Regions from separate parts of the Streptomyces sp. NPDC092370 genome, predicted to be linked through region 1. Evidence: predicted binding sites of a transcription regulator. Region 1 holds the regulator's gene; the other holds the start of a gene.
The links. The regulator HspR, encoded in region 1, represses chaperone genes until heat shock. The targets are predictions, from matches to a motif close to TTGAGNNNNNNNNNCTCAA.
Positions count from the first base shown of each region.

Region 2: the regulator HspR is predicted to act here: its motif matches at 7,183-7,201, upstream of lon (endopeptidase La).

Region 1 covers NZ_JBIVQO010000019.1:22,555-37,759, forward strand. The annotation lists gene dnaK (molecular chaperone DnaK) at 354-2,210, shown strand; gene grpE (nucleotide exchange factor GrpE) at 2,207-2,872, shown strand; gene dnaJ (molecular chaperone DnaJ) at 2,906-4,093, shown strand; gene ACIQHQ_RS35725 (heat shock protein transcriptional repressor HspR) at 4,099-4,551, shown strand; gene ACIQHQ_RS35730 (sugar ABC transporter substrate-binding protein) at 4,821-5,927, shown strand; gene ACIQHQ_RS35735 (DUF4288 domain-containing protein) at 6,464-6,844, shown strand; gene ACIQHQ_RS35740 (LuxR C-terminal-related transcriptional regulator) at 7,380-8,423, shown strand; gene ACIQHQ_RS35745 (helix-turn-helix transcriptional regulator) at 8,454-9,413, opposite strand; gene ACIQHQ_RS35750 (hypothetical protein) at 9,784-10,119, shown strand; gene ACIQHQ_RS35755 (pyridoxamine 5'-phosphate oxidase family protein) at 10,287-10,703, opposite strand; gene clpB (ATP-dependent chaperone ClpB) at 10,807-13,404, shown strand; gene ACIQHQ_RS35765 (hypothetical protein) at 13,417-13,881, opposite strand; gene ACIQHQ_RS35770 (YbjN domain-containing protein) at 14,047-14,574, shown strand; gene ACIQHQ_RS35775 (phytoene desaturase family protein) at 15,045-15,205, opposite strand, start outside.
Region 2 covers NZ_JBIVQO010000004.1:144,168-159,372, reverse strand. The annotation lists gene ACIQHQ_RS14740 (multifunctional oxoglutarate decarboxylase/oxoglutarate dehydrogenase thiamine pyrophosphate-binding subunit/dihydrolipoyllysine-residue succinyltransferase subunit) at 1-2,457, opposite strand, end outside; gene ACIQHQ_RS14735 (sensor histidine kinase) at 2,739-3,851, opposite strand; gene ACIQHQ_RS14730 (response regulator transcription factor) at 3,848-4,588, opposite strand; gene ACIQHQ_RS14725 (spermidine synthase) at 4,725-5,402, opposite strand; gene ACIQHQ_RS14720 (rhomboid-like protein) at 5,576-6,376, shown strand; gene ACIQHQ_RS14715 (GNAT family N-acetyltransferase) at 6,389-7,048, opposite strand; gene lon (endopeptidase La) at 7,224-9,686, shown strand; gene ACIQHQ_RS14705 (MarR family winged helix-turn-helix transcriptional regulator) at 9,862-10,353, shown strand; gene ACIQHQ_RS14700 (protein phosphatase 2C domain-containing protein) at 10,366-11,151, opposite strand; gene ACIQHQ_RS14695 (nitrate- and nitrite sensing domain-containing protein) at 11,520-14,594, shown strand; gene ACIQHQ_RS14690 (roadblock/LC7 domain-containing protein) at 14,591-15,115, shown strand; gene ACIQHQ_RS14685 (DUF742 domain-containing protein) at 15,112-15,205, shown strand, end outside.

The DNA.
Region 1 (15,205 bases):
TGCCGGAGGCGGTTCTGCTGCGGGGGGGGGGGGGGGCGGGGCGTCACGTCCATACACCGCAGAGGCGCGTGTCAGGCACCGCGTCCGCCGGTGCCCGTCGGGGTACTCGCGCATATCGGCCGGATCGGGTCCGGCGCCCTGTGGTGGGTGGTGGGAGGGGTGCTCCTCAGGGTGTTTCGCCCGCGCGTGTCCCTGTGTGCGGACCTCGACGCAGCGTATCCCCGCAGGTCAGAGCGTCATTGCGTGTAAGGAACGGATAAGAGTTGAGTCTGCTCGACTCAGCTCTGTTGACCGGTCGGGGGCCGTCGTGCACACTTGAGTCCGTTCCACTCAAGTCAGCTGGAGGAATCACAATGGCACGTGCGGTCGGCATCGACCTGGGCACGACTAACTCCGTCGTCAGCGTTCTGGAGGGCGGCGAGCCCACCGTCATCACCAACGCCGAGGGCGCCAGGACCACGCCGTCCGTCGTCGCCTTCGCCAAGAACGGTGAGGTGCTCGTCGGAGAGGTGGCCAAGCGTCAGGCGGTCACCAACGTGGACCGGACCATTCGGTCGGTCAAGCGGCACATGGGCACCGACTGGAAGATCGAGCTCGACGGGAAGCCCTTCAACCCGCAGCAGATCAGCGCCTTCGTGCTCCAGAAGCTCAAGCGCGACGCCGAGGCCTACCTGGGCGAGAAGGTGACCGACGCGGTCATCACCGTCCCGGCGTACTTCAACGACTCCGAGCGTCAGGCCACCAAGGAGGCCGGTGAGATCGCCGGTCTGAACGTCCTGCGCATCGTCAACGAGCCGACCGCGGCCGCGCTCGCGTACGGCCTCGACAAGGACGACCAGACCATCCTGGTCTTCGACCTCGGTGGCGGTACGTTCGACGTCTCGCTGCTGGAGATCGGCGACGGCGTCGTCGAGGTGAAGGCCACCAACGGTGACAACCACCTCGGTGGTGACGACTGGGACCAGCGCGTCGTCGACTACCTCGTCCAGCAGTTCCAGTCCGGCCACGGCGTGGACCTGGGCAAGGACAAGATGGCCCTGCAGCGTCTGCGCGAGGCCGCCGAGAAGGCGAAGATCGAGCTGTCCTCGTCCACCGAGACCTCGATCAACCTGCCCTACATCACCGCCTCCGCCGAGGGCCCCCTGCACCTCGACGAGAAGCTCACCCGCGCCCAGTTCCAGCAGCTGACCGCGGACCTGCTGGAGCGCTGCAAGACGCCGTTCCACAACGTCATCAAGGACGCCGGCATCTCCATCAGCGAGATCGACCACGTCGTCCTGGTCGGCGGCTCGACCCGTATGCCCGCCGTCGCCGAGCTCGTCAGGGAGCTGACCGGCGGCAAGGACGCCAACAAGGGCGTCAACCCGGACGAGGTCGTCGCCATCGGCGCCGCCCTCCAGGCCGGTGTCCTCAAGGGCGAGGTCAAGGACGTTCTGCTCCTCGACGTCACCCCGCTGTCCCTCGGCATCGAGACCAAGGGCGGCATCATGACCAAGCTCATCGAGCGCAACACCACGATCCCGACCAAGCGGTCCGAGATCTTCACCACGGCCGAGGACAACCAGCCGTCCGTGCAGATCCAGGTCTACCAGGGCGAGCGCGAGATCGCGGCGTACAACAAGAAGCTCGGGATGTTCGAGCTGACCGGTCTGCCGCCGGCGCCCCGCGGCGTCCCGCAGATCGAGGTGTCCTTCGACATCGACGCCAACGGCATCATGCACGTGACCGCCAAGGACCTGGGCACGGGCAAGGAGCAGAAGATGACCGTCACCGGCGGCTCCTCGCTGCCGAAGGACGAGGTCGACCGCATGCGCCAGGAGGCCGAGCAGTACGCGGAGGAGGACCACAAGCGCCGCGAGGCCGCCGAGTCCCGCAACCAGGGCGAGCAGCTCGTCTACCAGACCGAGAAGTTCCTCAAGGACAACGAGGACAAGGTCCCGGGCGACATCAAGACCGAGGTCGAGGAAGCCGTCGCCGAGCTGAAGGAGAAGCTCAAGGGCGAGGACTCCACCGAGATCCGCACGGCCACGGAGAAGGTCGCGGCCGTCTCCCAGAAGCTCGGCCAGGCCATGTACGCGGACGCGGGCGCGGCCCAGGCCGCCGGTGGCCCCGCCGGTGACGCCGGTGCGGCCGGTGGCGCCAAGTCCGCCGACGACGACGTCGTCGACGCCGAGATCGTCGACGACGAGCGGAAGGACGGTGCCGCGTGACGGAGGAGACCCCGGGCTTCGACGAGCAGCAGTCGCAGCAGCCCGACGTCCCTTCCGGCGCCACCTCCGACGACGCCGAGCCGAAGGCCGACTCCCCCTCCCCGGAGGAGGGGGCGGCCCCGGCCGGGGACACGGGCCAGGACGTGGCTCTGGTGGCCCAGCTGGACCAGGCCCGCACCGCGCTCAACGAGCGCACGGCGGACCTCCAGCGCCTCCAGGCCGAGTTCCAGAACTACCGCCGCCGGGTCGAGCGTGACCGGATCGCGGTCAAGGAGATCGCCATCGCGAACCTCCTGACCGAGCTCCTGCCCGTGCTCGACGACATCGGCCGCGCGCGTGAACACGGCGAACTGGTCGGCGGCTTCAAGTCCGTCGCCGAGTCGCTGGAGAGCACCGCGGCGAAGATGGGCCTGCAGCAGTTCGGCAAGGAGGGCGAGCCCTTCGACCCGACGATCCACGAAGCCCTGATGCACAGCTACGCACCGGACGTCACCGAGACGACGTGCGTCGCGATCCTGCAGCCCGGGTACCGGATCGGCGAGCGCACCATCCGCCCCGCGCGGGTGGCGGTGGCCGAGCCGCAGCCGGGGGCGCAGACGGTCAAGGCGGACGAGTCCGCCGACGCCGACGACAAGGAGAACGGTGGCCCGGACGAGGGCTGACGTCACAGACGAAGGGAAGGAGGGGCGTCGAGGATGAGCACCAAGGACTTCATCGAGAAGGACTACTACAAGGTCCTCGGCGTCCCCAAGGACGCCACCGAGGCCGAGATCAAGAAGGCGTACCGGAAGCTCGCCCGCGAGTTCCACCCGGACGCCAACAAGGGCAACGTCAAGGCGGAGGAGCGCTTCAAGGAGATCTCCGAGGCCAACGACATCCTCGGCGACCCCAAGAAGCGCAAGGAGTACGACGACGCGCGCGCCCTCTTCGGCAACGGCGGTTTCCGCCCGGGGCCGGGCGGCGCGGGCGGCTCCTTCAACTTCGACCTGGGCGACCTCTTCGGAGGCGGCGCCCAAGGCGGCGGTCAGGGAGCCGGCGGCTTCGGCGGCGGACTCGGTGACGTCTTCGGGGGCCTGTTCAACCGCGGCGGTGCGGGCGGACCGGGGACGCGCGCGCACGCCCGGCGCGGCCAGGACATCGAGTCCGAGGTCACGCTCAGTTTCACCGAGGCGATCGAGGGTGCGACCGTCCCGCTGCGGATGTCCTCGCAGTCCCCCTGCAAGGCCTGTTCGGGCACCGGCGACAAGAACGGCACACCCCGCGTGTGCCCGACCTGTGTGGGCACCGGGCAGGTCGCCCGGGGCAGCGGCGGCGGCTTCTCCCTCACCGACCCCTGCCCGGACTGCAAAGGCCGCGGCCTGATCGCGGAGAACGCCTGCGAGGTCTGCAAGGGCAGCGGCCGGGCCAAGTCCTCGCGGACCATGCAGGTGCGCATCCCCGCGGGCGTCAGCGACGGCCAGCGGATCCGGCTGCGCGGCAAGGGGGCGCCGGGCGAGCGCGGCGGCCCGGCGGGCGACCTGTACGTGGTCGTGCACGTCGACTCCCACCCGGTGTTCGGCCGCAAGGAGGACAACCTCACGGTCACCGTCCCCGTGACCTTCGTCGAGGCGGCCCTCGGCGGCGAGGTGCGGGTACCCACCCTGGGCGGCCCGCCCGTCACCCTGAAGCTGCCTCCGGGCACGCCCAACGGGCGCACCATGCGTGCCCGGGGCAAGGGCGCGGTCCGCAAGGACGGCACCCGCGGGGACCTCCTGGTCACCGTCGAGGTGAGTGTTCCGAAGGACCTGACGGGGAAAGCTCGTGACGCACTCGAGGCGTATCGCGAGGTGACCGCGGATGAGGATCCGCGGGCGGATCTGTTCCAGGCCGCGAAGGGAGCATGAGTCAGATGGACGGTCGTCGGCGCAACCCGTATGAACTGACCGAGGAAACCCCGGTCTACGTCATCTCGGTGGCGGCCCAGCTGTCCGGCCTGCACCCCCAGACCCTGCGCCAGTACGACCGGCTGGGTTTGGTGTCCCCCGACCGCACCGCGGGCCGGGGCCGCCGCTACTCGGCGCGCGACATCGAACTGCTGCGCACGGTCCAGCAGTTGTCGCAGGACGAGGGCATCAACCTGGCCGGAATCAAGCGCATCATCGAACTGGAGAACCAAGTCGCCGCGCTCCAGGCCCGGGTCGCCGAGCTGGAGGACGCGCTCGACGGCGCGGCGGCGGCGATGCGCCAGCGCGAGGCGGCGGTGCACGCGTCGTACCGCCGCGATCTGGTGCCGTACCAGGAGATGCAACAGACCAGCGCGCTGGTGGTGTGGCGGCCGAAACGGCAGCAGCAGTCCGACTGACGCGCAGGCGACGCGAAAGGGCCGGGAGTTGACTCCCGGCCCTTTTCGTATGCCTTGGGCCGGTTTCACCCGCTCTTCGGTGGGTGACCTGCACGTGCGCGGCGCTTGGAGGTGCTTCCGCAGAGTCTTCACAACTGCTGCGGAGCGTGGTGTTGTCATCTCGTTAAGTGGTTCCGCTTGACGCTGGGGGTCGCGTCCGCGTTGGCTTTTCAGTCACATGGGCGGAAAGCTGTGCCCACGTCCGAATCACACGCGAAGTGAGCTCCCGCATGCGTCGTATCGCCATATCCGTGGCAGCCGCCACGATGTCCGTCACGCTCGCCGGCTGCGGCGTGCTCAACGCGACCGGGAGCAGTGACGACGCGAGCCCGGCGAAGGGCAACGACATCACCGTCGGACTGCTGCTGCCGGAGAAGGCGAACACGCGGTACGAGAACTTCGACTACCCGATCATCAAGACGAAGGTCGAGTCGCTCACCAACGACAAGGGCCGCGTCGCGTACGCCAACGCGGAGGCGAGCGCGGACAAGCAGGCGGACCAGCTGCAGCAGATGATCGACGACCGGGTCGACGTGATCCTGCTGGACGCCGTCGACTCGAAGGCCATCGCGAGCGGCGTGAAGAAGGCGAAGGAGGCCGGCATTCCGGTCATCGCCTACGACCGGCTGGCCGAGGGCCCGATCGACGCCTACATCTCCTTCGACAACGAGCTGGTCGGCGAGGTCCAGGGCCGCACCCTGCTGGAGGCCATCGGCGAGAAGGCGAGCCTCTCCGACAAGATCGTCATGATGAACGGCTCGCCCACGGACCCGAACGCCAAGCAGTTCAAGGCCGGGGCCATGTCCGAGCTGAACGGCAACGTGACGATCGCCGAGTCCTTCGACACCAAGGACTGGAAGCCGGAGAACGCCGAGGCCAACATGGCCCTGGCGATCGAGAAGATCGGCAAGGGCAACATCGCCGCGGTGTACTCCGCCAACGACGGCATGGCCGGCGGCATCATCAAGGCACTTCAGGCAGCGGGCGTGACCGAACTGCCGCCGATCACCGGGCAGGACGCGGAGCTGCCGGCCGTGCAGCGGATCATCAGCGGCGAGCAGTACATGAGCGTGTACAAGTCGTACCCGCAGGAGGCGGAGAACGCCGCGGAGATGGCCGTCGCCAAGGTCCAGGGCCGCGACATCCAGTTCGCCTCCCTGGCCCGCGACAAGGTCGACAGCCCCACGCACAAGGGCATCCCGGCGCAGCTCGTGCCCGTGGTCGCGCTCACCAAGGAGAACATCAAGGACACGGTGATCGCGGACGACATCTACAAGCTGGCGGACATCTGCACGGCCGAGTACAAGGCGGCGTGCCGGGCCATCGGCCTGAAGTAGCCACCGGCGGGGGCTGACGCGGGACTGTCCTGGCGCCCGCGCAACTCGCCTCTCGACCGGCGTCTGACGGGTGCCCGCCCGCGTTCGCGGCACTGGAGCCGGTACCGGGACCGACACAGGGACCGGCACCGAGACTGGAGCCGGGACCGGGACCGGGACCGGGACTGGAGCCGGGACCGGGACCGGCACCGACACCGGGACCAAGACGGACACTGGAGTCGGCACCGGAACCGGCAACGGCACCGGCAACGGGACCGGCACCGGAACCGGCGGGACCGGCACTGGCACCGGCACCGGCACCGCACCGGCACCGGCACCGGCACCGCACCGGCACCGGTGTCCGGGTAGGTGACCGTCTCGCCGCGGACGGCCTGGCCGCCGCCCGGTTCGTCTCCCGCTGTGAGAAGCGCTCCGTCCGGCGGGGGTTGCCCACCGACGGGGATGATGTCCAGGCGTGGAAGCTGCTGAACGACCGCCGCTTCGACACGTGGCGGCGGGCGGGCGGCGCGTTGACCGACGTGCGGACGGGAGTGAGTGTGACCGGCCGAACCGGTGCCGGGCAGCCCGCCCCGCAGCCCTACGTCGCCCAGGTGGTGAGGGAGGCGACCACCTCCGGCCCGGCCCCGGCCGGGGAACCGGAGCAGCTCCTGTACCAGGAGAACTTCGTCCTGGTGCACGCGGTCGACGAGCGGTCCGCCAGAGAGCGGGTCGAGCGGTGGGCGCGCGCGGCGGAGACCGGCTCCCTGAACGACCGGCAGGAGACGGGCACCTGGCGACTGAAGACGATCGTCGACGTGAAGGAAGCCGAGGACGCCGGCCTCGGCGGTGACGCCGGCCTGTACACGCGTCACTTCCGCGACGGGGCGGCGTACGAGCGAGTGGAGCCACTGCTCGCCCGCGAGGACGACGGCGCCTAGCCGCGGCCGGCCGCCGGGGCGGGGCATGGGACCGGCCACCGTCTCCCGTGCTCGGCCCGGGCGCGTTGCGCGTCCCGTCGTGAACCGGAGCCCGGCGCGCGGCCGCGTACCGGGCCTGCGACACGCCACGACGGTCGCCGCCCCGACGCCGTGGAACGCGACAAAGCCGTCGCGGTCCCGCCACGGACCCGGTCGATACGCGGGGCCGGGACCCGTCGCCCCGTGCCCGGGGAGCCCACGGAGCGGTGGCCGCACCGGCCGGAGCGACCGTCCGGCCCGACGGGCGCTAAGACGTACGCCCACCTTCTCGGCGGTTCCTGCGACGCCACGTCGGCCCCAGCACAGACCGGCCGGTCGCACGACCTGCACGCACGTCACCCCGGCGTGCGGTCACCGGCCACGCGGCACCCCGCGCATACCGGTTCCAAGTGGGCCGAAAGGCGGCTCGGTTGTGGTCGAGCCGTGTTGCGGAGCACGGCCGGTCCGCGCATAGTTGCGCTGCGGAAAGACGGCGAAACCGGGGGTGGGATGGGCGATGGCCGGGCACGGGGCGGATGAGCATCCCCATGGTGCCGACCGACTGTGCGAGACCGGGGACCGCGTGTACTCCCGGGCCGTACGGCGCGGCCGGGTGCCGCGCCGGGACGCGGAACCGGTGCCCTGCCTGCTGGAACTCGCCCTGCTGCACCCGGACCCCGACGACATGGACTGGCTGGTGCCGACCTCCCCGCAGGAGGTCATGACCCGGCTGCTGCGCGGGATGTACGACGAGGTCAGTGCCAGTCAGCGGCGGCTGGGCTCGGCCGTCACGGCCGTCGAGTGGTACGCCGGACTGGGCCGCCAGGTGCGGCCGGCCGCGTCGGCGGCGGAGGGCCCGGCGATCCGGGTCCTGGACGGACTCGCGCGCATCCAGGCCGCGATGGACGAGGCGACCCAGGCGTGCACCACCGAGGTGCTCACGGTCCAGCCCGGCGGCATCCGCCGCGAGGCGGAGCTCTCCGAGGGCCTGCACCGGGCGCTGGCCCTGCGGGGGCGCGGGGTGCGGATGCGGGACCTGTACACGCATGTCGCCCGGCACGGGCAGGGGTTGCTGACCTACCTGGAGCTGATGGGCGACGCGGTGGAGGCACGCACGCTGGACGAGGTGATCGACCGGCTGATCCTCTTCGACCGGACGGTGGCGTTCATCCCCGCCAACACCGACCGCACGATGGCCCTCGAGCTACGGCACCCGGCGATCGTCGAGTACCTCGTCACGGTCTTCGACCGGCTGTGGCGCCTGGCCATCCCCCTCAAGGCCCCGCTCCCCGACACCGGCATCGAGGGCATCTCGCACCGGGAGCAGTCGATCGCCGCGCTGCTGGCGGAAGGGCATCAGGACGCCGTCATCGCGGAACGGCTGGGCATAAGCGTCCGGACGTGCCGGGCGCACATCGCGCGCCTCTCGGAGACGCTGGGGGCGGCGAGCCGTACGCAACTCGGCGTACGCATCGCCCAGGCGGGCCTGGACGGCCCGCCCCCCTCGGCCGTGACCCCGCCCCTCAGCGTCCCTGATCAAGGATCCCGGACCGCCCGATGAGGCGCCGAGCTGCGCCCTGGGGCCGCGAGGTCAACCAGAGGCCCCTTCCTGATCCTGCTTCAGGATGCCGGACTGGGCGATGAGGTAACCCAGTTGGGCGCGGCTGCCGCTGCCCAGAGCGGACGCGAGCTTGGCTATGTGGGCCCGGCAGGTGCGCACGTTCATGCCGAGACGCCGGGCGATGGCCTCGTCGACGTGGCCCTCGACCAGGAGCTTGGCTATGGAGTACTGGATCTCGGTGATGCCGTCGCGGGCGGTCTCGTACGGGGTGCCGGTGCTGAGCGGAACCGACCGGTCCCACAGGTACTCGAAGAGCTTGATGAGGTAGCGGACCAGGCCGGGATGGCGCAGTTCCAGGGCCACCTGCTGATCGTCGCGGGCGGGGATGAAGGCGACGGACTCGTCGCAGATGATCAGGCGCTCGACGAGTTCGTCGATCGTGCGGTACTCCGCTTTGCCGTTGGAGAGCTGGGCGGCGTAGGCGAGCTGTTCGGGGTTGTAGCGGGCGGTGTGCTGATACAGAGTCCGGATGCGCACACCGCGTTCGATCAGCGGCCGGTCGCGTTCCAGACCGCGCAGAAGGCTGCGTTCGGACATCCGGTCGGTGGGCTGGACGGTGAGCATCTCCGCCTGGCACTGCAAAGTGGCCATGTTGAGTGCGGCATTGATTCGCTCGCCGCCTTCCAGCACAGTGATGGCGTCACTGGTCGCGGCCAGCTGGGTGCCCAGGGTCATGAACGGCTCGAAGGTCTCGGCGAGACCGGTTGCCAGGCGCCGGCGGTCGGCTATCTCCTGCTCCAGGGGGTTGAGCCGCCGGGACAGGGCGACCGCGGGCGGCACCGGCCGCAGCCAGCCGGGGTCGTCCGGGTCGGGGTGGAGCAGGGCGAAGTCCATCAGGCACGGAGCGGGCTCCACGTCCTCACGTGCGATGCGTCCGGCGCGCAGTGCGGCGGCATACAGACGGCCGCCCTCATCGCACCACTCGGTCATCGCATGGGGATGTGTCTCCTTTGTCTGATTTGATGTCAAATCTCCACCCCCCAGGGTCCTGAACATGCAGGAACATGATGCATCGATTGTGTGGCCATGACGTGCCCGAATGAGCCATCGTCGTACTCGACGGGGGAAAAGGGGACTTTCAAGTGAGGACGAAGCCGACTATGCGTAACAGAATGCTTCGCTCGGTGCTTGTCGCCGCCTTCTCCGCCGTTGTGGCCCTCGGTACGCTGAGTGGCTTCTCCGATGTGAAGGACGATGTTCGGGCGAACAGCAGCTGGCCGTCCGTCGCCGTGAACAGCGCTCACGGAGCGGAGAACAGCAGCTGGCCGAGCCCCGGAGCAGCCGGATCCGGGAGCTGACCGTGACCACTCCACCCGACGACCGCTCCTTCCGTCGTGAAATGGCCACCGCCTACCGGTCGGGCTGGCACTTCATCGACCTGGTCACCGCCATCCCCCACAGCGGTGACTCGTTGATGGTGACTGTTTTCGGCGAGCCGGTGGTCGTCACGCGGGACGACGACGAGGACGTACGGGCGTACCGGTGTCTGCGGCGGCCTCGGGGGGCGCCGCAGCCAGTGCGATGTGCCGTACGGTACGGAATGATCTTCGTGAACCTGGACCAGCGGGACCATCAGCAGGTGGAGGCCGACTCCCCTGTCCCGCGGACCATCTCTGCCACCCCCCGCAGTGCCTGACGCGATTCCCCCGTCGTAACAGATCGCTCAGGCGCTTCCCCCCGCAGCGGCGTCACCGTGACCTGAACACGGTGACGCCGCTGCAGTTTTCCGGGATATTTCCGGGCATCGTCCGAGTTCGGGGGTGGCCGGATTCAATCGATCACCGGTGTGGATATTCACTTCGCTCAACCCCGCCCCATGGCCCGCGTCAGGTGGATCTCGATCACCACGCGCGCGGGGTTCGGCGACGGAGTCCTGCCGTAGCGCTCCGCGTAGCGCCGCACCGCCTCGGCGACCCGGTCCGGCTCCTCGCTCACGAAGGCCCGGCCCTCCAGTGTCGCCCAGCGGCGGCCCTCCAGCTGGCACACGGCCACGGCCGCCCCCTGGTCCCCGGCGGCCCGCACGTACCGCACCTTCGCGCTCGCCCGGTTGGTGATCACCCGAGCCAGACGGGCCTCGGGATCGTAGGTGACCCCGACGGGTACCAGATGCGGAGTGCCGTCCGGGCGGGGAGTCGTCAGGGTGCACAGGTGCCGCTCCCGCCAGAAGCCGAGAAACGACGGGTCCGGAGCGCCCGGATCCACGGAGTACTTGGTCGCCATGCTCGGAACTTAGACCCTCCGGCCCTCCCGGAACCGTCCTTGAGTGCACTAGACTCAACTTTGTGCAAGCCGTTCGGGTCAGTGCAAGGAGGAGAACGCGAACGTGGACGCCGAGCTGACCAACCGGAGCCGGGACGCGATCAACGCTGCCAGCAACCGGGCCGTGACCGAGGGGCACCCCGACCTCACCCCGGCCCATCTGCTGCTCGCGCTGCTCCAGGGACAGGACAACGAGAACATCACCGACCTGCTCGCCGCGGTCGACGCCGACCAGGCGGCCGTACGCGCCGGAGCCGAGCGCGTGCTCGCCGGGCTGCCGAGCGTGACCGGGTCGACCGTCGCGCCGCCCCAGCCCAACCGCGAGATGCTCGCCGTCGTCGCGGACGCGCAGGCCCGCGCCAAGGAGCTGGGGGACGAGTACCTCTCCACCGAGCACCTCCTCATCGCCCTGGCCGCGAAGGGCGGCGCGGCCGGCGAGGTGCTGTCCCAGCAGGGGGCCGACGCCAAGAAGCTCCAGGCCGCCTTCCAGAAGACACGAGGACAGCGACGCGTGACCACCGCCGACCCCGAGGGCCAGTACAAGGCCCTGGAGAAGTTCGGGACCGACTTCACCGCCGCCGCGCGGGAGGGGAAGCTCGACCCCGTCATCGGCCGGGACCAGGAAATCCGGCGCGTGGTGCAGGTGCTGTCCCGGCGGACCAAGAACAACCCGGTGCTGATCGGCGAACCCGGCGTCGGCAAGACCGCCGTCGTCGAAGGGCTCGCCCAGCGGATCGTCAAGGGTGACGTGCCCGAATCGCTGAAGGACAAGCGGCTCGTCGCGCTCGACCTGGGAGCCATGGTCGCGGGCGCCAAGTACCGGGGCGAGTTCGAGGAGCGGCTCAAGACCGTCCTCGCCGAGATCAAGGACTCCGACGGGCAGATCATCACCTTCATCGACGAGCTGCACACCGTCGTCGGGGCCGGTGCCGGCGGCGACTCCGCCATGGACGCCGGCAACATGCTGAAACCGATGCTGGCCCGCGGTGAGCTGCGCATGGTCGGTGCGACCACGCTCGACGAGTACCGCGAGCGGATCGAGAAGGACCCGGCCCTGGAGCGGCGCTTCCAGCAGGTGCTGGTCGCCGAGCCGACCGTCGAGGACTCCATCGCGATCCTGCGCGGGCTCAAGGGCCGCTACGAGGCCCACCACAAGGTGCAGATCGCCGACAGCGCCCTGGTCGCGGCGGCGACCCTGTCCGACCGGTACATCACCTCCCGCTTCCTGCCCGACAAGGCCATCGACCTCGTCGACGAGGCCGCCTCGCGGCTGCGCATGGAGATCGACTCCTCGCCCGTCGAGATCGACGAACTCCAGCGCGCCGTCGACCGGCTCAAGATGGAGGAGCTGGCGATCGGCAAGGAGACCGACGCGGCCTCCCGCGAGCGCCTGGAGAAGCTGCGCCGCGACCTCGCCGACAAGGAGGAGGAGCTGCGCGGCCTCACCGCCCGCTGGGAGAAGGAGAAGCAGTCCCTCAACCGCGTGGGTGAACTGAAGGAACGCCTCGACGAGATCCGCGGCCAGGCCGAACGCGCCCAGCGCGACGGCGACTTCGACACCGCCTCCAAGCTCCTCTACGGCGAGATCCCGGCCCTGGAGAAGGAACTGGAGGCCGCCTCCGAGGCCGAGGAGGAGGTCGCCAAGGACACCATGGTCAAGGAGGAGGTCGGCGCCGACGACATCGCCGACGTCGTCGCCTCCTGGACGGGCATCCCCGCCGGGCGGCTGCTGGAGGGTGAGACGCAGAAGCTGCTGCGCATGGAGGACGAGCTGGGCAAGCGGCTCATCGGCCAGACCGAGGCCGTGCGCGCGGTGTCCGACGCGGTACGCCGCAGCCGAGCCGGGATCGCCGACCCCGACCGGCCCACCGGATCCTTCCTCTTCCTCGGCCCGACCGGCGTCGGCAAGACCGAGCTGGCCAAGGCCCTCGCCGACTTCCTCTTCGACGACGAGCGGGCGATGGTCCGCATCGACATGTCGGAGTACAGCGAGAAGCACAGCGTGGCCCGGCTGGTCGGCGCCCCGCCCGGATACGTCGGCTACGAGGAGGGCGGCCAGCTCACGGAGGCCGTGCGCAGGCGGCCGTACTCCGTCGTCCTGCTGGACGAGGTGGAGAAGGCGCACCCCGAGGTCTTCGACATCCTCCTCCAAGTGCTGGACGACGGGCGCCTGACCGACGGACAGGGCCGTACGGTCGACTTCCGCAACACCATCCTGGTGCTGACGTCGAACCTGGGCAGCCAGTACCTGGTCGACCCGGTGACCAGCGAGCAGGAGAAGAAGGAACAGGTCCTGGAGGTGGTACGCAGCTCCTTCAAGCCGGAGTTCCTCAACCGCCTGGACGACCTGGTCGTCTTCGCCGCGCTGACCAAGCCCGAGCTGGAGCGCATCGCGAAGCTCCAGCTGGACCGCCTGGCCAAGCGGCTCGCCGAGCGGCGCCTCGCCCTGGACATCACGCCCGAGGCCTTGGCCTGGCTCGCCGAGGAGGGCCTGGACCCGGCGTACGGCGCCCGGCCGCTGCGGCGGCTCGTCCAGTCCGCCATCGGCGACCGGCTCGCCAAGGAGATCCTGTCCGGGGAGATCAAGGACGGCGACACGGTCCGGGTGGACCGCTTCGAGGACGGATTGCTGGTGGGACCGGCGCCGGGCAAGACGCTGTAGGACCGTCCCCGGTCACATCGTGAACGCCGAGAAGCGCACCAGCGCCGTCTCGGCGTTCACGTACTCCACCCTCACCTGCACCACGTGTGCCTCCGCCGTGCCGGGCAGTCCGTTCTCGTGCGTCACGTCGAGGCACAGCGCCCCGCAGGAGCCGCCGCCCGTGCGCGGCTCCGGAGCGTCCGGGTACGTCTCGCGCAGCCAGCCGCGCACGTCCTCGCGCGGCATCCGCAGCACCGCCGTGTACGCGATGTCGATGCCCCGCTGCACGGCGCAGTCGCCGGTGCCGGCGGTCGCGGGGCGCCCGGCGGCGCCGAAAGCCAGGGCCTCGGCGCAGGGCACGGTCGCCGCCGCGCCCGCGCGAGGTTCCTCCTCGTCCGAGTGGGCCCACAGGGCGAGACCGACAATCAGGAGACCGAGGACCAGCACCGGCGCGGCTACGAGCCCCCACCGGGTACGGCCCCTGTCTGCTTCCCGCATGTCCGTCGCCCCCTCCGGTCGCTGTTCAGGAGGACGGTTCGGGGCACCCGGGGGTTGCGATTGACCGGATCGTGTCAGCCATGGGCTTAGCGGGGTAGTCGGGGCTTGCCACCCCCCTCCCCGCATGGGGGAGGATGGCGGGATCCGTACGAAGGGAAAATCACGGTGACCATCGACCCGTCCTCGATTCCGAACTTCGGGGGCCAGCCCGAGCCGCAGCCGCAAGGACCGGCGGGCCCCGTCGTCCCGGATCAGGACCTCGTGAAGCAGCTCCTCGACCAGATGGAGCTCAAGTACGTCGTCGACGACGAGGGAGACCTCGCGGCGCCGTGGGAGCAGTTCCGCACCTACTTCATGTTCCGTGGAGAGGGAGACCAGCAGGTCTTCTCCGTGCGGACGTTCTACGACCGGCCCCACGAGATCGAGGCCAAGCCGCAGATCCTCGAGTCCATCGACGACTGGAACCGCCGCACCCTGTGGCCGAAGGTCTACAGCCACACCCACGACGACGGCACGGTCCGCCTCATCGGCGAGGCCCAGATGCTGATCGGCATGGGCGTGAGCCTGGAGCACTTCGTCTCCTCCACGGTCAGCTGGGTGCGCGCCGCGATCGAGTTCGACAAGTGGCTCATCGAGCAGCTCGGCCTCGAGGAGGAGATCAACGAGGCGGAGAAGCCCGAGGACGACGAGTAGGCCCTCCGCAGGGCCTCGCACGGCGCGTCGGCGCGTACGAGCAGGTACGTGCTGTACGCGCCGTTTGCCTTTTCGCACACGGGCGTACCCAACCCTGCGCCGTTGTTTCCGATGAGTAGAGTGAACGGCTGACTGAAGATCGCAAAGAAGGGAGCAAGGGTGCGCCGGTTACTGGGCGTAGCGGTTGTGATTGCGGGGATGGGTGTCGCGTTCTGGTTGGTCTTGGGTCCTTCCGCTGACTGGGAGGGCGGCGTGAGGTTCGTGCGCTTCGCCCTCTTGCTGAGCTGCTTCCTGGTGATCGGCGGTGGCGTGCGGTTGATCTACCCCGACAAATCCAAGGACGAGCCGACCGAGGTCGCAGGGTAATCCCGTACACCGGCCAGGATGCAGGCCCAGACGGGTGTTGTCCTGGCCGGACGAAATGGCCGGCGTCGGCGAGCGGGAGACCCGCTCACCACCCCGGCGGCTCCTCACCGTGGCCCGAGGTGCGGAGGAGTACGGATGCCGAACTCACGGCGGAGAGCTGACAGCGCGGCAAGGTAACCCGACATGCCGTGAACGCTCGGGCCGGGCGGCGTGGACGCAGAGCACATGTAGACACCGGTCAGCGGTGTGCGGTATGGATCGAAAC
Region 2 (15,205 bases), on a different contig from region 1:
CATCAGCGGCTGGGTGAAGGCCGGGTTGTCCGACTCGTTGTGACCGCGGCGGCGGTAGCAGATGAGGTCGATCACCACGTCCTTGTTGAACGCCTGGCGGAACTCGAAGGCGAGCCGCGCGACGCGGACCACGGCCTCCGGGTCGTCGCCGTTCACGTGGAAGATCGGGGCCTCGATCATGCGGGCCACGTCCGTCGCGTACATGGAGGAACGCGAGGACTCGGGGGCCGCCGTGAAGCCGACCTGGTTGTTGATGACGATGTGGACCGTGCCGCCGGTGCGGTAGCCGCGCAGCTGCGACATGTTCAGGGTCTCGGCCACCACGCCCTGGCCCGCGAAGGCGGCGTCGCCGTGGATCGCGACCGGCAGCACCGTGAAGTCCGTGCCGCCCTTGTTGATGATGTCCTGCTTGGCGCGCGAGACGCCCTCCAGGACCGGGTCCACCGCCTCCAGGTGCGAGGGGTTCGCGACCAGGGAGACCTTGATCTGCTCGCCGTCGAGGCCGGTGAAGGTGCCCTCGGCGCCCAGGTGGTACTTCACGTCGCCGGAGCCGTGCATCGACTTCGGGTCGAGGTTGCCCTCGAACTCGCGGAAGATCTGCGCGTACGACTTGCCGACGATGTTGGCGAGGACGTTCAGCCGGCCGCGGTGGGCCATGCCGATGACGACCTCGTCCAGGCGGGACTCGGCGGCCGAGTCCAGCACGGCGTCCAGCAGCGGGATGACGGACTCGCCGCCCTCCAGGGAGAAGCGCTTCTGGCCGACGTACTTCGTCTGCAGGAAGGTCTCGAAGGCCTCGGCCGCGTTCAGCCGGCGCAGGATGCGCAGCTGCTCCTCGCGCTCCGGCTTGGAGTGCGGGCGCTCCACGCGGTCCTGGATCCACTTGCGCTGCTTCGGGTCCTGGATGTGCATGAACTCGATGCCGGTGGTGCGGCAGTACGAGTCACGCAGGACGCCGAGGATGTCGCGCAGCTTCATCATCGACTTGCCGGAGAAGCCGCCGACGGCGAACTCGCGCTCCAGGTCCCACAGGGTGAGCCCGTGCTCGGTGATGTCCAGGTCGGGGTGCTTGCGCTGCTGGTACTCCAGCGGGTCGGTGTCGGCCATGACGTGGCCGCGGACCCGGTAGGAGTGGATCAGCTCGAAGACGCGGGCGGCCTTGGTGACGTCGTCGTCGTGGGACGCGTCGATGTCCTTGAGCCAGCGGACCGGCTCGTAGGGGATGCGCAGCGCCTCGAAGACGTCGTCGTAGAAGCCGTTCTCACCGAGGAGGAGGTTCGCGACGATCCGCAGGAACTCGCCGGAGGCGGCGCCCTGGATGACCCGGTGGTCGTAGGTCGACGTGAGCGTCATGACCTTCGAGATGCCGAGCTTGTTCAGGGTGTCCTGGGAGGTGCCCTGGAACTCCGCCGGGTAGTCCATGGAGCCGACGCCCATGATCACCGACTGGCCGGGCATCAGACGCGGCACGGAGTGGACGGTGCCGAGGCCGCCGGGGTTGGTCAGGGAGACCGTCACGCCGGTGAAGTCGTCCATGCCGAGCTTGCCGTCGCGGGCGCGGCGGACGATGTCCTCGTAGGCCTGCCAGAACTCGAAGAAGTTCAGCGTCTCGGCCTTCTTGATGCCCGCGACCACGAGCTGACGGTCGCCGTTGGGCTTGACCAGGTCGATGGCGAGACCGAAGTTGATGTGCTCCGGCTTGACCAGGGTCGGCTTGCCGTCCTTCTCCATGAAGGAGTAGTTCATCGACGGCATGGCCTTGATGGCCTGCACCATGGCGTAGCCGATCAGGTGCGTGAAGGAGATCTTCCCGCCCCGGGCCCGCTTCAGGTGGTTGTTGATGACGATGCGGTTGTCGAAGAGCAGCTTCACCGGGACCGCGCGCACGGACGTGGCCGTGGGCACCTCCAGGGAGGCGTTCATGTTCTTCGCGACCGCGGCGGCGGGGCCGCGCAGCACGACCTGCTCGGGGCCCGAGGCGGCCTCCGCGGCGGGCTCGGCCTTCTTCGCGGCGGCGGGCTTGGCGGCGGGCTTGGCGGCCGGGGCGGCCTGCGCCGGAGCTGGGGCCTGGGCCTGGGCCTGGGCCGGGGCTGGGGCCTGGGCCTGCGCGGCGGGCTTCACCGGGGCCGGAGCCGGAGCCGGGGCGGGAGCCGGCGCGGCGGCGGGCTTCTCGGCCGCCGGGGCGGGGGCCTGGGCCGGAGCGGCCGGCTGAGCGGTGGTGGTCCCCGCGGCCCCCGCGGCCGCGGTACCCGCCGGAGCCGAGGCGGCGGCCGCCCCTGGCTTGTAGTCAGCGAAGAAGTCCCACCAGGCTCGGTCTACCGAATTCGGGTCCTGGAGGTACTGCTGATAGATCTCGTCGACGAGCCACTCGTTGGCACCGAACGACGCGGCAGGGTTCTTCCCCGCTTGGTCGGTGTCGGTCGAGATGCTCGAGTTACTGGGGGACTGTGGCGACACGGCGGCAACCGCCCTCTTCCGCTTCACAAGATGATGGACAGCGGGAATCAAGGCTACGCCCCCCGGACGGGGAAGGTCAGGCCGGGCCCGTTCAACGTCGTGCAAGTCACATCTGGAACCGTGTTTCGGGCCTTGAAATGGCGGGAAACAAGCGTGGTTCCGCGTCAGGAGGGAAGAGAGGGGCAGGGCCCCTGGCGCCGATGGCGCGGGCCTGTGCCTGATCACACGTGTCCGCCAGCGCGGACGTCCGTGGATCTTGTGGCTCCGCTTCGAACTTTACGTCAACTTGGCAGAGATGGCAGTCCCGGAAGGGTGACAAGAATCCGGCAACCGCGCTCGGATTCGGCCACTCCGATCCGGCCCCCGTGCAGGTCCACCGCCCAGCGGGCGATCGCCAGGCCGAGACCCGTGCCGCCGTCACTGCCCGGCCCCTGCGGCCGCTTGGCGCTGCCGCGGTTGAACCGTTCGAAGACGCGGTGCCACTCGGACTTCGGAATGCCGGGTCCTTCGTCCAGGACCTCCAGCTCCAGCGACTCCGGAAGGGCGCCGCGTCGCGCCTTGACCGTCACCCGGCCGTGCGGCGGGCTGTGCTTGACCGCGTTGTCGATGAGATTGGCGACGACCTGGTGGATGCGCTCCGGGTCCGCGTGCGCGGTCAACTCCGGCGGGTGGACGTCGAGGTGCAGATGGACGTCGGTACGGGTGTGACTGCCCGAGCCGGTGGCGATGCCCGCGCGCACCGAGGCCACCATGTTGGCCTCCTTCAGCACGCCGGACAGATACGGCCAGACCTCGAACCGCCGCTGTTTCAGCGGTACGACGCCGTTGTCCAGGCGGGACAGGTCCAGCAGTGTCTCCACCAGCCGCCCGAGCCGCTCGGTCTGTTTCAGTGCCGTGCGCATCGTCTCCGGGTCGGCCTGCGTGACGCCGTCGACGATGTTCTCCAGCACCGCGCGCAGGCCCGCGATGGGTGTGCGCAGCTCGTGCGAGACGTTCGCCACGAGTTCCTTGCGCTGGCTGTCCTGGGCCTCCAGCTCGTCGGCCATGGCGTTGATCGTCACGGCCAGGTCGCCCAGTTCGTCACGGCGGTTCTCCCGCGTCCTGCGGGTGTAGTCGCCCTGCGAGATGGAGCGGGCCACCGCCGTCATCTCGTCCAGTGGTGCGGTGAGCGAATGGGCCACGAACTGCGTGATGAGAAGTGTGGCGATCATCGAGAAGACCGTGATGAAGCGCAGCTCCGTCTTCGTGTGCACCGCGATCACCGACAGACCGGTGGTGATCAGCACCGAGATGACGACCAGTGCGCCCAGCTTGGTCTTGATCGAGAACGGGCTCACCCCGCCCCAGGGATCCGGCTCCCCGGGGTTTCTCCGTCCGGTCGGCCCGCCGCTCATGGCGTCGGCGTCTCCAGGGCGTAACCCACGCCGTGCACCGTGCGGATCCGCTCGGCGCCGATCTTCCGGCGCAGCGCCTTGATGTGGCTGTCGACCGTGCGGGTGCCGGAGGCGTCCGCCCAGTCCCAGACCTCGGCGAGCAGCTGCTCACGGGAGAGCACCGCGCGCGGGGTGTTCGCCAGGCACACCAGCAGGTCGAACTCGGTGGGCGTGAGGTGGACGTCCTCGCTGCGCACCCGGACCCGGCGCTGGGCGTGGTCGATCTCCAGCTCGCCCAGGCGCAGGATGCCGGATCGGGGGGTGGCCGCCGCGATGGCGGCCCGCTCCACCCGGCGCAGCAGGACGTGCACGCGCGCCGCCAGCTCCCGCATCGAGAACGGCTTGGTCATGTAGTCGTCGGCGCCGACGCCGAGCCCGACCAGCATGTCGGTCTCGTCGTCGCGCGCGGTGAGCATCATCACCGGCACCGGGCGGGCGGCCTGCACACGCCGGCAGACCTCCAGGCCGTCGAAGCCGGGCAGCATGATGTCGAGGATCAGCAGGTCGGGCTGCCACGCCTCGGCCGTGTCGACCGCGGCCGGACCGTCACCCGCCGTTTGCACGAGGAACCCCTCGGCCCGCAGGCGGGTCGCGATGGCGTCCACGATCGTCGCGTCGTCCTCGACCACCAGGACCCGGCGCTGTGCGCCCGGAGTAGCCGTCGCCGAACCGTTGTGGGAGGTCTGTGTCTGCTCCATCGCCCGCCCCTGGGGTGTGCTTTCCCGGAATCAGTGGGGTGATTCCTTCTGACTGGCTATGCCTGCGCATGGTTGCGATTGACGCTTGAATGATCGGCGTCAGGGGAGCAGCGTACGGGGAGTCAGTACACCTTTGCTATCCAGGGCTGATGGCGAGGTGCACGACGTCCGGAACGCCCCGGGCAACCGGGATCTCTTCGGTACGCACCTGCTGGAACCCGGCATTCCGCAAGGTTTCTTCGAATTCCGGAGACGGCTGGGCGGACCAGACGGCGAGAACCCCGCCGGGTCTCAACACCCTTGCGCAGCTTGCCAGTCCGGCCTCCCGGTAGAGATGTCCGTTGCCCTGGGTGACGGTCCAGTCCGGTCCGTTGTCGATGTCGAGGCACAGGGCGTCGTACGTGTCGGATGTCTCATTGACGTGTGCGACGAGATCGGCTTCGACGATGGTCGTGCGGGGGTCCGCCTGGGCTTGGGCGGAGATCGCGGAGAGCGGGCCGTCGAGGTGCCACTCGACGATCGCGTGCTCGCGTTCCACCACCGTGATCCCGCCCCAGCGGGGGTCCGCCGCGGCGTGCGCGAGGGAGAAGCCGACGCCGAGTCCACCGATCAGGACGTCGGGACGGTCCCGGCCGGCCAGGGCGTCGAGTGCCGCGTCGACCAGCCGCCGCTCCGAGCGGCCGTCGGAGGTGTCCATCAGGAAACAGCCGTTGGAGATGATCTCCAGCCGGTCGTCGTGCCGCCGCAGCACCACCTCACCGTGCGGGCCCTCGCGACGGTCCAGGACGTCGGGTATGTCGTAAGGGGTAGGCATGGGGACATCCTGGCAGGGGAGGAGGGTGCGGCGCCGCGAATTCCGCCGTGGCCCGCGAGGGGGCGCGGGGCGAGGCTGTCGGTTTGCTGTGAATCCGCCCTCGCGTGGCGCGGGTCACAGACAGCGGACGGTCCGGGGCGAAGGCTGGGACACGAGGGAAAGGAGCGCCCGTCGTGAAACGCGCCGCGCCGCCCCACGAGAGGGCCACACCGACGCCGAGGGGCGCGCCCGTCCCGGACGTGCCCGGGCTGCTGGACGGGGTGCCGCGGCAGCGGAGTCCGCGCGAGACGGTGGGCGCGACGCTACGGGAACCCACTCCCGCGGCAGCGCCCCGGCGGTGGTCGCCGCGCCCCTGGCGGTTGCTGCCCACCCCCACCGGAACGCCGTTCACCTTCGGATACGCGGTCGTCCTCTGCCTCACCTCGCTGATCGCCGCGTACGCGGACCCGGCCCTGGTGCACGCCCTGCTCCAGGGCTCCAGCACGGATGTGACGCACCTGGCGCGGACGCCGGGGCTGGTGCTGATCGGCAGCGCGCTGTGGGTCGCGGGCGGGGTGACCTCGCTGTTCGCCATCGCCTTCGTGCTGGTGCTGACCGCGCTGGAACGGCGGGTAGGGGCCGTGCGGACGGCCGCCGTCTTCCTGCTCGGGCATGTGCTGGCCACCCTCGCGACCGAGGTTCCGGTGGGCGTCGCGGTCCTGGCCGGGCATCTGCCCGACAGCTCCCTGCACCGCCTCGACTACGGCGTCAGCTTCGGCGTCGCCGCGGGCATCGGCGCCCTGGCGGGCCTTCTGCCGCTGTGGCTGCGCCTGCCGCTGCTGGCCGGCTTCGGCTGGATGCTGCTCCAGGACCTGCTCGCCTTCACCGACCCGATGACGAACTGGGGGCATGTGATCGCCCTGGGCGTCGGGATCGCGACCTGGCCGGTGGTCCGGCGGTGGTACGCGGCGCGCCTCGGCCCGGCCGGGGTCTGACCGCGAGGTCCTTCAGGCCCGGGCGGGGGCCGGCGGCCCGTGCTTGGCGCTGGTCAGCGGGGCCACCATCTCCCAGCCCAGCGCCTCGTAGAGCCCTCGGCCCGCGGGGGTGCCGGCCAGGACTCCGGTCCGCGCCCCCTGCCGGACGGCGGCGTTCTGCAACGTCCGCACGACGAGGCTGCCCAGACCCTTGCGGCGGTGCTCGGGGGCCGTCTCGATCTGGTCGACCACGGCGGTCTCGCCCGTCGGGGTGACCTGTCCGCGGGCGGCCAGGGACCCGTCCGGCGCGGCCACCATCAGACGGGTCACTCCACCGCGCGACCACTCGCGCAGCCGGAAGCCCTCGGGAACGGCCGGAGCATCGTCCGCCTTCAAGGGGACCGTCATCAGGCAGCCGGGCTCGGGGTCGATCCACCAGCTGTCGTCCAGCCAGCCGGAGACCACCGAGGGGTCCCGGAAGGCCTTCAGCCACACACCCTGGCCGGTCACCCCGTCGGCCACCTTGCGGACGGTCGTCTCGTCGAGGCTCTCGCCCGTCGCGCCGAACACGTGCCGCGTGACGTGGCCGTACATCCCCATGTCGATGGTCCAGCCCCACGGCTCGGCCAGGGGCGGGGCGGCACCGCGCGACACGACCCATCCGTTCACCCAGGCCTGCACAGTTCCGTCCACGTCATCCCCCTGTAATGAGCGAGAAACCTGATCATCCCTTACATGGGGGACCTTACGCGCCTTCCGGCTCCCGGTGTCACGGGTGATCGCTGACAGCGAACAGCGGGCTGGGAACATCCGGGGTCACCCAAGCATTGAGTCGGCATAGCTCAACTTGACTGCCGAAGGGGAGATCATGGCTTCGACGTCCACACCGCTCACCCTGCCCGTGCTGCCGCTCGACGGAGAGGTCGTGCTGCCCGGGATGGTGGTCCCGCTGGACCTGAGCGATTCCGAGGTCCGTGCCGCGGTGGAGGCCGCACAGGCCGCTGCCCGGTCAACGCCCGGAAAGCCCCGGGTACTCCTGGTGCCACGCATCGACGGGACGTACGCGAACACCGGTGTCCTCGGCACCGTCGAGCAGGTCGGCCGGCTGGCCGACGGTGATCCCGGTGCGCTGATCCGGGGCCGGGGCCGGGTGCGCATCGGTGCGGGGACGACCGGTCCTGGCGCCGCCCTCTGGGTGGAGGGCACCAGCGTCGACGAGACCGTGCCGGAGCCGCTGCCCGGGCAGGTCGCCGAACTGGTCAAGGAGTACAAGGCCCTCGCCACCGCCTGGCTGCGCAAGCGCGGCGCCTGGCAGGTCGTCGACCGGGTCCAGGCCATCGACGACGTCTCGGCGCTCGCCGACAACTCCGGCTACTCGCCGTTCCTGACCACCGACCAGAAGGTCGAGCTGCTGGAGACCGCCGACCCGGTGGCCCGGCTCAAGCTCGCCACCCAGCAGCTGCGCGACCACCTCGCCGAGCAGGACGTGGCCGAGTCCATCGCCAAGGACGTCCAGGAGGGCGTCGACAAGCAGCAGCGCGAGTTCCTGCTGCGGCGCCAGCTGGAAGCGGTCCGCAAGGAGCTGCGCGAGCTGAACGGCGAGCAGGAGGGCGAGGAGTCCGACGACTACCGCGCCCGCGTCGAGGCCGCCGACCTGCCCGAGAAGGTCCGCGAGGCCGCTCTCAAGGAGGTCGACAAGCTGGAGCGGTCCTCCGACCAGTCGCCCGAGGGCTCCTGGATCCGCACCTGGCTCGACACGGTCCTGGAGATGCCGTGGAACGAGCGCACCGAGGACGCCTACGACATCCGGGGCGCCAAGGAGGTGCTGGACGCCGAGCACTCCGGCCTGGAGGACGTCAAGGAGCGCATCACCGAGTACCTGGCGGTGCGCAAGCGGCGCAACGACCGGGGGCTGGGCGTCATCGGCGGGCGGCGCGGCGGTGCCGTGCTCGCGCTCGTCGGGCCGCCCGGCGTCGGCAAGACCAGCCTCGGCGAGTCCGTCGCCCACGCGATGGGCCGCAAGTTCGTCCGCGTCGCCCTCGGCGGCGTCCGCGACGAGGCGGAGATCCGCGGCCACCGGCGCACCTATGTCGGTGCCCTGCCGGGCCGTGTCGTGCGGGCCATCAAGGAGGCCGGGTCCATGAACCCGGTCGTGCTGCTCGACGAGATCGACAAGGTCGGCTCGGACTTCCGGGGCGACCCGGCCGCCGCCCTGCTCGAAGTGCTCGACCCGGCGCAGAACCACACCTTCCGGGACCACTACCTGGAGGTCGAGCTGGACCTGTCGGACGTCGTCTTCCTTGCCACGGCCAACGTCCTGGAGGCGATCCCGGAGGCCCTGGCCGACCGGATGGAGATCGTCCGCCTGGACGGCTACACCGAGGACGAGAAGGTCGTCATCGCCCGCGACCACCTGCTCCCGCGCCAGCTGGAGCGGGCCGGGCTCGGCACGGACGAGGTGATCATCGACGAGAGCGCCCTGCGCAAGCTGGCCGGCGAGTACACCCGCGAAGCGGGCGTGCGCACCCTGGAGCGGTCCGTCGCGCGCCTGCTGCGCAAGATCGCCGCCCAGCACGAACTGGGCGAGCGCAAGCTGCCGTTCACCGTCCGGGACGAGGACCTGCGCGACCTGATCGGCCGGCCGCACCACGTGCCCGAGTCCGCCCAGGACCCGGCCGAGCGGCGGACGTCCGTGCCGGGCGTGGCCACCGGGCTCGCGGTGACCGGGGCGGGCGGTGACGTGCTGTACGTCGAGGCGTCGCTGGCCGACCCCGAGACGGGCGCGGCCGGACTGACGCTGACCGGTCAGCTCGGAGAGGTGATGAAGGAGTCCGCGCAGATCGCGCTGAGCTTCCTGCGCTCCCACGGTGCCGAACTCGAACTGCCGGTGGGCGACCTGAAGGACCGGGGCGTGCACATCCACTTCCCGGCGGGCGCGGTCCCCAAGGACGGCCCGAGCGCCGGCATCACGATGACCACGGCCCTCGCGTCCCTGCTGTCCGGACGTCTGGTCCGCACGGACGTGGCGATGACCGGCGAGGTCTCACTGACGGGGCGGGTCCTGCCGATCGGCGGTGTGAAGCAGAAGCTGCTCGCGGCGCACCGGGCCGGCGTCACCACAGTGATCATCCCCAAGCGCAACGAGCCCGACCTGGACGACGTCCCGGCGGAGGTGCTGGACACGCTCGACGTCCACGCCGTCACCGACGTCCGTCAGGTCCTGGAACTGGCGCTCGCGCCCGCGACGAGCGCGGCGGCGCCGGAGGTTCCGGTCGCGGCGATGGGGGCATCTCCCAGGCTTCGGGCACTGGGGGAGGACGTGGCCGGATGAAGGAAGGCCCGGGCCTCCCGCGCGGGAGGCCCGGGCCTTCACGATGTGATGGCCCTGTGGGCAGGAGTGCCCTGACCTGCGGAATACTTGCCGAACTGCGCCGATCACGGCAGGTGGCGGAAAATCCCAGTACCGGCATTCTCACGACCGGGCGACGACCGAGGCAGGGGCTGACGTGCACGAGGGCGGCAACGACGACGGACACCGCGACGCCGGTGTGGCCGCAAGCGGTGTGGATCAGCCCGCCTTCCTGGCGCTGGAGCGCGAGCTGACCGTGCTGCTGCGGCGCGCCCGGGCCAGCCAGGGCGAGATGGCCCGCGAGGTCCACCCCGACCTGGAGTCGTCCGCGTACGGCCTGCTGGTCCGGCTGGACGAGTGCGGAAAACAGCGGGCCACCGAGCTCGCCGCCTACATCGGGGTCGGCAAGGCGACGATGTCCCGCCAGCTGCGCGCCCTGGAGGACCTCGGGCTGGTCGCGCGCGAGCCCGACCCCGCCGACGGACGCGCCTGGCTCGTCGCCCTCACCCAGGAGGGCCACGACCGGGTCCGCCGGGTCCGGGAGGCCCGCCGCGCCCGCTACGCCGGCCGCCTGGCCGACTGGGACTCCCGCGAGGTCACGGAACTGGCCCGGCTGCTGCACCAGCTCAACCGCGGCATGGAGAAGTAGACCGGACACCCCCTAGAACTCGACGAACACCACGGTCGCGTCGTCGTGCCTCTTGCTCCTGCCCAGGAACGTCGCGGCGGCGTCCGACCGCTCCAGTGTCCGGACGCGGTCGAGAAGTGCCTGCGGGCCCTCCTTGCGGACGACGTGGAAGCAGTCCGCCCAGTCGCCCTCCTCGAACCGCTCCACCCAGCGGGTGGCACCGTCCGTCAGCACGGCCAGGGCGCGCACCTCGTTGCGCGGCAGGGTGCCGGTCACCGCTCGGCGGGCCACCGAAGGGTCCGCGGCCGCCGTGAAGAAGCCGCCCTCCCTGTTGCGGAGCGTGGAGTCAACCAGCGCGTCGGTCGCCAGCGCCGAGCGGGGGAGCAGGGCCAGCCGGTCGTCGAGGACGGGCGTCACCAGGCCGTCCGGGGACTCCAGGAGAAGGGCGGAGTCCGACAGGACCAGATACTCCACCGTGTCCGGATCCCAGCGGGCCGCCACCACCGTGGCCTGAGGCGTCCGAGGGTGAGAAAGGTCACAGGTTGCGGCGTGTGCCCCGGAGGTACGCGCGATGGCACGGGACAAGGCGTCGACCAGGGGAACATCCGGCAGTGAAACGGTCAGTTCGGTCAGTGCTCCACCGAGGCGAGCGGTGAACCAGGGGACGGAATGCAGACAGCCCGTCCCGGCCTTCGGTGGCGTGACCCCGTCCAGGACGACGACCGAACCGCCCTGCCCCGAAGCCGGTAGCCCGACGCCGGCGAAGTCCTCGTTGGGGCGGTCGGCGTCTCCCGGCTCCGAGGCGAGTTCAGTTCGCATCCGGCCAGTCTGCACGAGCCCTTCACAAAGTTCGCAAGAGGTCGGCAAGGGTCGCGTGACCGGCGCAGCCACGCAGGTCAGACGCCAGGTTTGGGCTGGAATGATTTGTTCCGGGAAGGCGTGGTGGCGAATACTGCCACCGGCTGTCCCCGTCGTCCAACCGGCGTGCCGCGCACGGCCGCTGCGAAAGCCCGCGGAACTTGCCCCTCAACTCCCCTCCGAGGTTCACTCCTTCGAGTGGCGGGTCAGGTGATGCGCATGCGCTGCCCACCGGCGCTGGGAGGGTCGGGAAGTGTACCGGGAGTACGCGCCAGTTGACGGAGCGTTATCCGGGCCCAAGGGTTCACGAGTCAGGAATGCGAGCACCGGTGCAGAAGACGCGGCCTCGTCGCACAGGCAAGCAGACGGCCCCTGTTCAGGGCGCTGAGCCGGCATCCCCCACCGGCAAGGGCCGCCCCACCCACGTACGCAACCGGCTGATCGTCGCCGTGGCCGTGGTCGCCGCGGCCATCGCCGGTGCCGGCACCCCGTCCGTCCTCGCCGCCTCCGGGCAACTCCACGACTCCCAGGAACTGGTGACGCTCGCGGAGCAGACCCAGGACGCGCTCACCCTCGCGCACTCCCTCGCCGACGAGCGGGACGACGTCACCTCCTACATCGCGGCCGGGCGCCCCAAGACCAAGGCGCCCTCCGAGCAGCGCAGCGCCCGGGTGGACCGGCAGGTCGAGGAACTGCGGTCCGACACCGACACGCCAGCCCCGCTCCGCTCGGACCTCGACGCCATAGCGGCCGTGCGCAGGGCGGCGCTCACCGGCAAGAGCAGCGCCCTCGAAGCGCACCAGGCGTACTCCATCACCATCACCGAACTCCACCGGCTCGCCGAACAGCTGGCGCAGCAGACGCCGCCGCGCGCCGGTGAGGGCGGTTACGCCCTGGCCGAGCTCGATTCCGCCGTCCAGCAGGCCGCCGCGGCCCGCGGGCTGCTGCTCGCCGCGCTCAGCGTGCCGAGCAGCACCCAGACGGTCATCGACCCCGTCACCGGCCTGCCGACCGAGACCACCTCCTCCTCGGACGCAGACACCCGCCAGCGCGACGTCCTGAGCGCCGCCGCCCAGCAGGCCCGGCTGCGCTCCGACGCGGCCCTGGCCGACTTCCGCGGCACCGCCCCCAAGCCGGCCCGCGCCTCCTTCGACTCCACGGTGACCGGCACCGAGGTCAACTCCGCCGACAAGTACCTCGCCTCCCTGACCGACCAGCCGACGCTCTCCCGCAGCGATCTCGCCACCAGCACCAAGAAGCTCGACGCCGCCCTGTCCGCCCGCGTCGACCTGATGCGCGGCGTGGAGTCGGCCCTCTACGACCGGCGCACCAAGGACCTCGAGGCGCTGCGCGACGACGACGTCACCGCGCTGGAGATCCGCATCGCCGTCCTCGGCGCGCTCATGCTGCTCGCCGTCGGTGTCGCCACGGGCATGGCCCGCAGCCTCACCCGCCCGCTCGCGGTCCTGCGCCTGGGGTCCAAGCGCCTCGCCGAGGCCGAGGACCCGGCGGCCGAGGAGCCGGTGAAGTTCACCGGCCGCAACGACGAGTTCGCCCAGGTCGTCCGCTCCGTCAACGCCCTGCACGCGCACGCGGCCGCCCTCACCGAGCGCATCACCACGCTGGAGTCCGACCGCAAGCACCTCGTCGGCCAGCGCCAGAAGATGGCCGACGCACGCGAGGAGCTGCGCGGCGAACTCGCCGAGTCCGCCGCCCAGCTGGAACGGCTGCGCACGGCCATCGGCGGGACGTTCGTCAACCTCGCGCTGCGCACGCTCGGCCTGGTCGAGCGGCAACTGGCCGTGATCGAGAACCTGGAGGAGCGCGAGCAGGACCCGGACCGGCTCGCCACGCTGTTCAAGCTCGACCACTTCGCGACGGTCATGCGCCGGCACAGCGAGAACCTCCTGGTCCTCGCCGGCACCGAGCACGTCCAGCACGCCGCCGGGCCGGTGCCGCTGGTGGACGTCGTGCGGGCCGCGGTGAGCGAGATCGAGCGGTACGAGCGGGTCAGGATCGCCGCGCTGCCGCCGCACGCGCACATCGCCGGGTTCGCCGCCGACGACCTCTCCCACCTGCTGGCCGAACTCATGGAGAACGCCACCTCGTTCTCCCCGCCCGACCTGCCCGTCGAGATCTCCGGCTGGCTCCTGGAGAACGGCGAGGTCGTGCTCTCCGTCCAGGACGAGGGCATCGGCATGACCGAGGAACGGCTGGAGCGCCTCAACTCCCGCCTCACCGACTTCGACCCCGAGGCGCCGTACGACCAGGAGGGCGAGGACGGTCTGGGCCTCGGCCTGTACGTCGTGGCCCGGCTCGCCCACCGCCACGGCGTGCGCGTCCAGTTGCGCGAGCAGAAGCAGGGCGGTGTCGCGGCGGTCGTCGTCCTGCCCCGCACGCTCCTCGCCGCCGCCCCGACCGTGGCCGTCCCGGCCTCCGGCACCCAGGCCGGCGCGACCCACTCCTTCTCCTTCCCGGGTGCCGACGCCGAGGCCAACTCCAATGTCCTGCCCGGCCGCACGGCCGGTGACGACCCGTTGGTGGCCCTGGCGGAGAAGGCGGTGCAGCGGGACGAGACCGCGGAGAGCACCGGTGCCGCCCAGCACCCGGAACCGGCAGGGGAGCCGGAGACGGCAGAGGCGACGGAGGGGGCAGAGGCGACGGAGACGGCCGAGGCGGCCCTACCGCCGGCCCAGGCCGAGCCGGAAGCACCCGCGGCACCCGCCGAGCCGGAAGCACCCGCGGCACCCGCCGAGCCGGAAGCACCCGCGGCACCCGCCGAACCGGCCGGGACCGCGGCACCGGCGGCACCCGCCGAACCGGCCGCGCCCATGGAACCCGCCGCCGCAGACGCCGAACCGGCCCGGACCGCGGCACCCGTCGCACCCGTGGAACCCGCCGCCTCCGCCGAACCGGCCGGGACCGCGGCACCCGTGGAGTCCCCCGCGGAGACCACGATGGAACTGCTCATCCCGGCGCAACAGGGGGCGCCGGACCCGGCTCAGGGTGAGACGGCGGCAGCCGAGGACGGGACCGGCCCTCGGAGCCCGCTCGCACCCGAGGACGCACCCCGCACGGGAGATGCGGACGGGGACGAGAGCCGGGAGCACGAGCGCGCTCCCGACGGGGAGGAGGACCGCGTCACCGACAAGGGCCTCCCCAAGCGCACTCCCAAGATCACCGCACCGACCACCGCCCCGCGCCAGCGCAGCGGCTCCGTCGACGCCGATGCCCTGCGCCGCCGTCTCGGCGGCTTCCGCCAGGGGGCGCAGGCCGGCTACCGCGACGTGGAGGCGGAGATCGCCGAGGGGACGGCCTCGCACCAGCGGCCGGCCGCCGGCACCGCAGGACCAGCTGAATCCGAAGAAGCCACGGGGGGCACAGTCGAGGAGGCAAGCAGTTGACCGCTCCCAGTACCTTCGGACTGATCGGACTGAGCAGTGAGGCCCGCAACCTGCACTGGCTGCTGACCAACCTCGTCGAGGAGGTGCCCGGCATCCTCTCGGTCGCTGTCGTCTCGTCCGACGGACTGCTCCTGCTCTCCTCCGACGACACCCGCAACAAGGAGGCGAGGGAGGCGCTGCAAGCCGCCGGGTCCCGGCGCACCGGGCCGCGCGGCTCCGCCGCCGACCTGGCCACCATCGTCTCCGGCATCGGCAGCCTCACCATCGGCGCCGCGAAGCTGATGGACTTCGGCGGGATCAAGCACACGATGGTCGCGATGGACGAGGGCAGTCTGTTCGTGATGTCGATCAGCGACGGCTCGCTGCTCGGCGTCCACGGTTCCGCGGACTGCGACATGAGCGTCGTGGCGTACCACATGGCCCTGTTCGTCGGCCGGGCCGGCCATGTGCTGACGCCCGAACTCCGCAGCGAGCTCCGCAAATCGCTGGAGGAGTCCCAGACGACGGGGAGTGCCCGATGAGCAGTACGCCCAAGCACCACCTCCCGGTCCGCGGCGGCGACCGCAAACCCGCCCGGGTCCGCCCCTATTCGCTCACCGGCGGCCGCACCC